DNA from 3 places in the Corynebacterium testudinoris genome. Region 1 is predicted to be linked to each of the others. Evidence: predicted binding sites of a transcription regulator. Region 1 holds the regulator's gene; each other region holds the start of a gene.
What was found. Region 1 encodes LexA, which represses DNA repair genes until DNA is damaged. Its sites were predicted from a motif close to CGAACANNTGTTCG; they were not measured.
Positions count from the first base shown of each region.

Region 1 (2,272 bases):
GCGCGAGACAGCGCCCGTGCTCGCTGTGTAGGTGGCACCCATGTCGAGTGAACCGGGCGTGCTGTCAACCTCACTTTGGGACAACGCGGCGGTGACAACGCACACCCCGAAAACGGCTCCCAAGAGATACGTACCTAACGTCTGCAAACCCCGACGCCGACGGCTCGAAACTTTTCCTAGTGACTCCGGATTTGTTCGAACACCAACGGCGCTATCCCCTCGCCGCTCCATTCGATCCGCGACCCGGAGGGTTCGAACAACCCGGTGCTCCGCTGCCGCCTCACGGAAGCCCGACGGCTCCCATACAGCCGCTGCGGAGGCTGGGATGGAACGGCGACGCGGAGCGGGCGTACCTGCGACAGTGCGATTCAATGAGATAGTCATGATGACGTCCTTTCGATTATGTGGGCTAGAGTATCTAACGGCCCAGACATCATCGAACACGATCGGCGTTCATATGTTCGATGTAGGTGCTATGTTCGATTTATAGCACCCGTTCGAAAAAATGTCCACACGTCGCGCGGAAAGGTCGAACATTCGTACCAAGTCGTGGTAGACATGTAGGTGATGGATGGCACCGATGACTCAGCAGGACTCGCCATTCGAATAAGACACGTCGACCGCCCGCTTCTTTGAACCACCCCAACCGCACAACATCAACCACGCAAAGGACCAAGGACCATGGCACGAAACAGCTCAACTCCGAAGATTGATCCGTCAGGCAGGCCCGACCCCTCCGAACTTTCTGATCGCCAACGTCGCATCTTGGAGGTCATCCGCGACGCCGTGGTGCTGCGCGGTTATCCGCCAAGCATCCGCGAGATCGGTGATGCCGCCGGCCTACAGTCCACCTCTTCCGTGGCTTACCAGCTCAAGCAGCTGGAGAAGAAGGGCTTCCTGCGCAGGGACGCCAATAAGCCGCGAGCCGTCGATGTGCGGACCCTGCCCACCACGGATATGGCGACCAAGCCAGGTCGGCGCTCTTCTGCCGCTATCGCTGCGGCAAAGCAGTCCGATGCGCCCGCCGATGCGAGCCCGACGAACTTCATCCCCGTCGTGGGGCAGATTGCGGCTGGGTCCCCCATTCTCGCGGAGCAAGATGTCGAAGAGTACTACCCGCTCCCTTCGGACATCGTGGGCGATGGAGAGCTTTTCATGCTCAAGGTGGTCGGGCACTCCATGAAGGATGCCGGCATCCTGGACGGCGACTGGGTTGTCGTTCGCTCCCAGCCGGTGGCAGAACAGGGTGAGTTCGTGGCCGCACTCATTGAGGGCGAAGCAACGGCCAAGGAGTTCCACACTGACTCCACTGGCGTGTGGCTCCTCCCCCACAACGATGACTTCGCCCCGATTCCCGCCGAGCATGCAGAAATCATGGGCAAGATCGTGTCGGTCCTTCGCAAGCTGTAGGGGTCGCCGGGGCCCGTTAGGGCCCCATCGGCCACTGATCAGATGTCTGATGTAACCCCCTCGATCCGCGTCTACCCTGCGCCATCCCGCCACGGCACTACCCCCGAATTCGGGAATAGCGGCCTCTCACATCCCGCCAATCGCCTGATGTAACGGACGTAACTCAACGCCCTGAGCGGTTGTTTCACAGATTTTGACGCATGTTTGCCCGATTGAGACCAATTGCTTGGCGCTTTGTTGGGCTTCACACCCGAGTTTTTGGGAGAATGGCACAAACGGGCATCTAATCGACCGATTGTGTGGGAACGCGAGGAAATTGTGATGTATGCAGAAGAGCGTCGTCGGCAAATTGCATCTTTGACCGCTGTTGAAGGGCGGGTCAATGTCACTGAATTGGCCAGCCGATTCGACGTAACTGCCGAGACGATTCGTCGCGACCTCGCAGTTCTCGACCGAGAGGGCGTCGTCCACCGAGTCCACGGCGGAGCGGTTGCCAGCCAGACGTTCCAAACCGCTGAGTTTTCCCTTGACGCACGTTTTCGCTCCGCTCCCACCGCCAAGTCCGCAATCGCCCGAGCTGCACTGGAGTTTCTGCCCGAACCCAACGGCGGGCTGTTCCTCGACTCCGGAACCACCATTGGTACCTTGGCTGAACTCATCTCCGAGCAGCAGGACGCCAGGCAATGGTCAATCGTCACCAATAGCCTGTCTATCGCATTGAACCTCGCCAACAAGGGGCTGGCCGAAGTTCAACTACTCGGCGGTTCGGTGCGCGCCATCACCCAGGCCGTCGTCGGTGATACCGCGCTGCGAACTCTGGCACTCATGCGGGCAGACGTTGCCTTCATCGGCACTAATGCTC
Region 1 is NZ_CP011545.1:1,589,582-1,591,853, forward strand. It holds gene lexA (transcriptional repressor LexA) at 682-1,410, shown strand; gene CTEST_RS07675 (DeoR/GlpR family DNA-binding transcription regulator) at 1,732-2,272, shown strand, end outside.

Region 2 (2,272 bases), 720 kb from region 1:
TGCAGGAGGGGGTACGGGCGTCCCGCCTCGTCCGTATCGCTGCGCCCAGTGACCTCGAATCCCCGATTGAGGTAGAAGGCTGTGGCCTGCTGGTTCTGCTCATTGACGTCAACAGCTATAGCGCCGAGTTCTCGGACCGCATGAGCCAACAGTGCCGAGCCCACCCCAGTGCCCCGTTCCGCTGCGGCGATAAACAACATTTCCAGGTTGCCGTCGGCGACACCCGAGAACCCGATGGGCTGCCCATCAAGTTCAGCCACCCAGAGGTCGACGGCGGGAAAATAGTCGGAAGCTAGCTTGCTCTCGATCGCATCTCGATCCTGCTCCGACAGGAAGTCGTGGCTCGCATCGACGGAACTCCGCCAGATTTTCACCAGCTCCGGGTACTCCGCGACCCCAACGGTAGGGCGAATTTTCACCTCAGACATGGCATGCTCCCTGCTCAACCAACTGGCTTACATCCTATGACGAGGAAGGGCATGTCTGTTGCTCACTGCCGATCGCATAGTCGCACACAGTGGCGAGCGACGGTGTTTCTGTAGCCTCGTTCAGAATGAGCCGAGGTGCGCAGGTGTGGCCTAGTCGATTGAGGTGCACGTAGTGTTCAGGTGCCAAGAAATCTCCAAAAAAGTTGCCTCCACCCCTTGCGTGGATCGCTTGCGTATTCTAACATTGGAATTAGAACACGCAAGCGAAGGTCGGGAGGGGGTGAACGCACGTGAGTATTGAGATTGTCTACTCAGGCAAGCCACGAGCGCTTACTCTCGACCCCAGCACGTCACTGGTGGAGGCGCACCTTAAAGAGGTGCTTGCCCGCCCCCAGCACTACTACGCTGTTAGTTCACCTGATGATCCTGTTGCTCGTCGGGGAACGCGGATGCGCCAAGAAGACCACGAACTATGGCAATCGGTCCTGCCCGGTGATGATGATGACGTCGACATGGTGCTTGCTCGGTTGCGGCGTTCGTTGGGGCGTGGGGATCAGTTCCTGATGTCTGCGATCAGTGCCCACCATCGCCTCAACGAACTGCCCCAGTTAAAGGCAGTCCAAGAGCAGCACTTCCATCTTGACCTACCACGGCTGAAGGTCATTGATAGTGTCCTGTGCAAAGCAGACACGACTGTCTTAGAGCACCTCGATCTCATTGACACTGAACTAGCGGAGTTTCTTACCCCTACCCGGGCGAATCAGATCTTGCCGACGGCAGGCAAGATCAAAAACCGTCTGAACGCGATCATTACGATGCTTGATGATTCGATCTCTGCTGAGGATCCCGCACCACCACCGGTTGATAGTGTCTCGATAGCCTTCCGCGATGGCAGGGGTCTGTTGCATGCTGATCTTGATGGGATCACCGCCCAAGAGATAGATCTGCGTATCCGCAGGTATGCGATCATTCACGGGGTTAGCCAGGCGGAGGCACTCGTAGCGTTGATCAGGGGGGAGGGGGCAACGAATGTCACCCTCAACCTGTATCGGGCATCGGATATCCCGACTGCCCCGGGGTGGGTGTCTGGGGTGGGGTATCTGACGCTTCAGCAGACGGAGGATCTGCTGAACCGGGTTGGTGCGGAGATTGATCTTGATGCGATCGCCCAAAAGGTTTCGTCTGCGTATGCGACCCCTGCTGATATTCGTTCCTTGGTGGTTGGTCTTGATGGGACGTGTGCGGTGGGTGGGTGTGATACTCCTGGGCATCGGGCGCAGATGGATCATCGGGTGAATCATGCTGATGGTGGGCCCACGACGGCAGCAAACCTCGCTGCGTTGTGTGTGAAGCATCATGCGATGAAAACTGACCGGCGGGTGACTTATGTGTTGGATCCGGTGACGAGGCGGAAGTACTTCCTCTTCGATGATGGGTCGTGGGCGGAGTCCGAAGGTGATGGCCCGCTAGCTCCTAGCGAGCGGCGGTGGCTGCAGACGGTATCCCAACGCATCAGCAAACGCAGGGCGAGGATCCGGTCGGAGTCCCAGGCTCAGAGGAAAGAGCAAGGCGAACCGGAGAAACCACCACCACCTAGCGAACGTTCTAATTGCTCTGAGTGGGGACGTCCTTTTGAAAGGTGACCGCCGAGGCGGCTACTAGCGCTGCACGCTATCAGCCGCTAGTCCAAGTGCAGTGGTCGGGCCAGAGGAATCAGGGGAGTGGGCGCATACTCCGAACGCAACTTGCGCAGGGTCCGGGCGTGCTCGGCCAAACGGACGTCCTCGGTGGTGCGGGGCGTGAACTGGCGAGCAGGCAGGGCGAGGCCGTCGTCGTCAGTCGCC
Region 2 is NZ_CP011545.1:2,308,218-2,310,489, reverse strand. It holds gene CTEST_RS11105 (acetyltransferase) at 1-428, opposite strand, end outside; gene CTEST_RS11100 (HNH endonuclease signature motif containing protein) at 719-2,071, shown strand; gene CTEST_RS11095 (acyl-CoA thioesterase) at 2,110-2,272, opposite strand, start outside.
Region 2: CTEST_RS11100 (HNH endonuclease signature motif containing protein) is a predicted target of LexA. The motif match lies at 498-511, and genes of this name have one in related genera.

Region 3 (2,272 bases), 620 kb from region 1:
GTCTCGGTTGTCATTGTTATCGGCGTGGTGGCTCGGACAAACGAGGGTGAGATTTTCCAGGTCCGTCATCCCGCCGTGCACCCAGGCTTGAATGTGGTGGACGTGATTGTAGATGGCAGCTCCGGAGCAGTTTCCGCAGGCGCACAGCCCTTCCAGAGCGAAGAGCGCGAGGCGTTGGTACAGGGTGGCGGTTCGTACCGTCCTTCCCACTGCCAAGGGCTTGCCCGCGGTGTCGTGGAGGATTCCTAGATCGAAGGATGCGGCTCCGAGCTTAAGAATGTCGAATGGGGTCAGCAGATCGCCGGTGTTGGAGAGGAACACTGATTCGGAGCTCATGTTCTCGACATCCTCGGTCGTCATGCTCACTACGACGGAGCCGACTCCTTGGCGGTTGACCTTGCTGTCGTTCGCCAGGTGGCCTTCAAGAATTGCTTGGAGCTGATCGACAGCCCTGACTGATCGTCGGCGCTTGTCTTCCCCTTCAGGAGCCAAGGTGTTCGCTCCGGGCCGCAGACCTGGTGCGAGAGCTGCTTTGAGCATTGCGGCGATTGATGCAGGCAAGGTTGCCGTTAGTCGAACGTTGCCATCGCCGTCCGGCTCCCCCATGGAGAGGTATCGCCGCTTGTAGCCTGCGAATGGGTCTTTGGATCCGTCCGGCCGGCGGGCCGAGGCGTTGGCATTCTTAACCTGTCGACGAAGCCAGATGCGCAGATCCTCTGGGGTTCGTTTGTCAGCTTCCTCCAGCGCTTGTTCGTGGAGGAGGGACTTGCTGGGGCGGGAATGCTCGCCGAGGTTGCGTAGCTCCTGGGAGATGATGCGTTGTTTTTCGTCCGCAACCTCTTGGGCCTTCTTCCGAGCACGTTCCTGAGCCTCACGGTCGCGTTGTTGACGCCGCTCTGCTTCTTTGCGGGCTTCCTCCTGCCGACGCCGATGCTCTTCCTCAGCTTCCGAGTCACCCATATCTTCTGACGGGACGGGAGACACGGGCGAAGAGGGCACTGGCTGAGCTGCTGGCACAGTGAACAGACTCTCACCGCGCGACAAACGGTCAACGGCCTCCCGGTAGGAAATACCCAACGTCTTAGTCAGGTACTCGATGGACCTGGTAGATCCGACGAGCCGGCCGGCATTAGAACGTTCTGCGATCCAGGCAAAGGCGGCGTCAACGGTGGACTTGGAACCGGTGATGGTTTCGAGCTTGATCACGCCGTCTCGTACATCCTCGAAGTCCAGCGAGGAGGGGTCAGACATGGCGGCAGCCAGCTGCGCCAGGGCATCAACGGCCTGGTCAACCAGTGCATCTAGCTGCTGCTTAGTGGACATTTCCCCTCCAATCCGTTCGCTGTGTTCGCTTACATTTTCGATCGTAACAGCACTCGCGGCCGAGTCAAGCCGACAAAGCGAAAAATTGTTCGACTACCCCCAGGTGTGGTAGAACTTTTACTCTATGCACAGTTAAAGCGCCTTGATGTACACTATCTTTTACATCAACCGGAAAGGAACACGTCCTGTGCGATCAGTGCCGCCACCGAGAATCCCCACCTCCACTTAGTAGCCTCATTCGGCAACTCGACCCTCTGAGGAGCTCAACACCATGAGCGATGAAAAGCAGCACAACATGGTCCGCAAATACCGCCGTTGGCATGAGCTAAGCCAAGCGGAACTTGCGGAAAAGGTGGGAGTGTCACGCCAGACCATTGCCAACATTGAGCGGGGCAACTACTCCCCCTCAGTCCACTTGGCGTTGTCCATCTGCAAGGAACTCAAGCACTCCGTCGAAGAGGTCTTCGGCGATGAACAGGAAGGTGCATAACGTGAGCTACAGCTATTCAGACGCCATCATCGATCAGGCGGATGCCTCGGTCGATGACGAATTCGAACGGCAGATGCTGCACAAATCGTCGACGGTCACGGTGAAATGGATGTCGTGGTCGATTTTGCTCACTGCAGCGATGTTGGCATGGGCACTTCGAGGCCCGGACACTCTGTGGACAGTTCTCATCTGTCTCGCACCCCTGGTGGCGACGTGGATCGGCGTAGCGTGGCTCCGGAAATCGGTGCCGACCCCGCGCCCAGTCGCCCTGTCGCGGATCGAGTGGGTCGCCCTCATCTTCATCATTGTCGTGTGGCTGGCGGGCATTGCCGTGAGAGGCTTCGGTTCTTCCCCGTCCTTTACCATTGCCGCTGCAGTAGGGGCGATGATGGGCCTGCTCGCCACGATCTTCCTGGCCTCATACATTCCGACGCGGCAAAGGAGGAAGGATATTCAGCG
Region 3 is NZ_CP011545.1:971,947-974,218, reverse strand. It holds gene CTEST_RS04800 (HNH endonuclease signature motif containing protein) at 1-1,323, opposite strand, end outside; gene CTEST_RS04795 (helix-turn-helix transcriptional regulator) at 1,595-1,813, shown strand; gene CTEST_RS04790 (hypothetical protein) at 1,815-2,272, shown strand, end outside.
Region 3: CTEST_RS04800 (HNH endonuclease signature motif containing protein) is a predicted target of LexA. The motif match lies at 1,402-1,415, and genes of this name have one in related genera.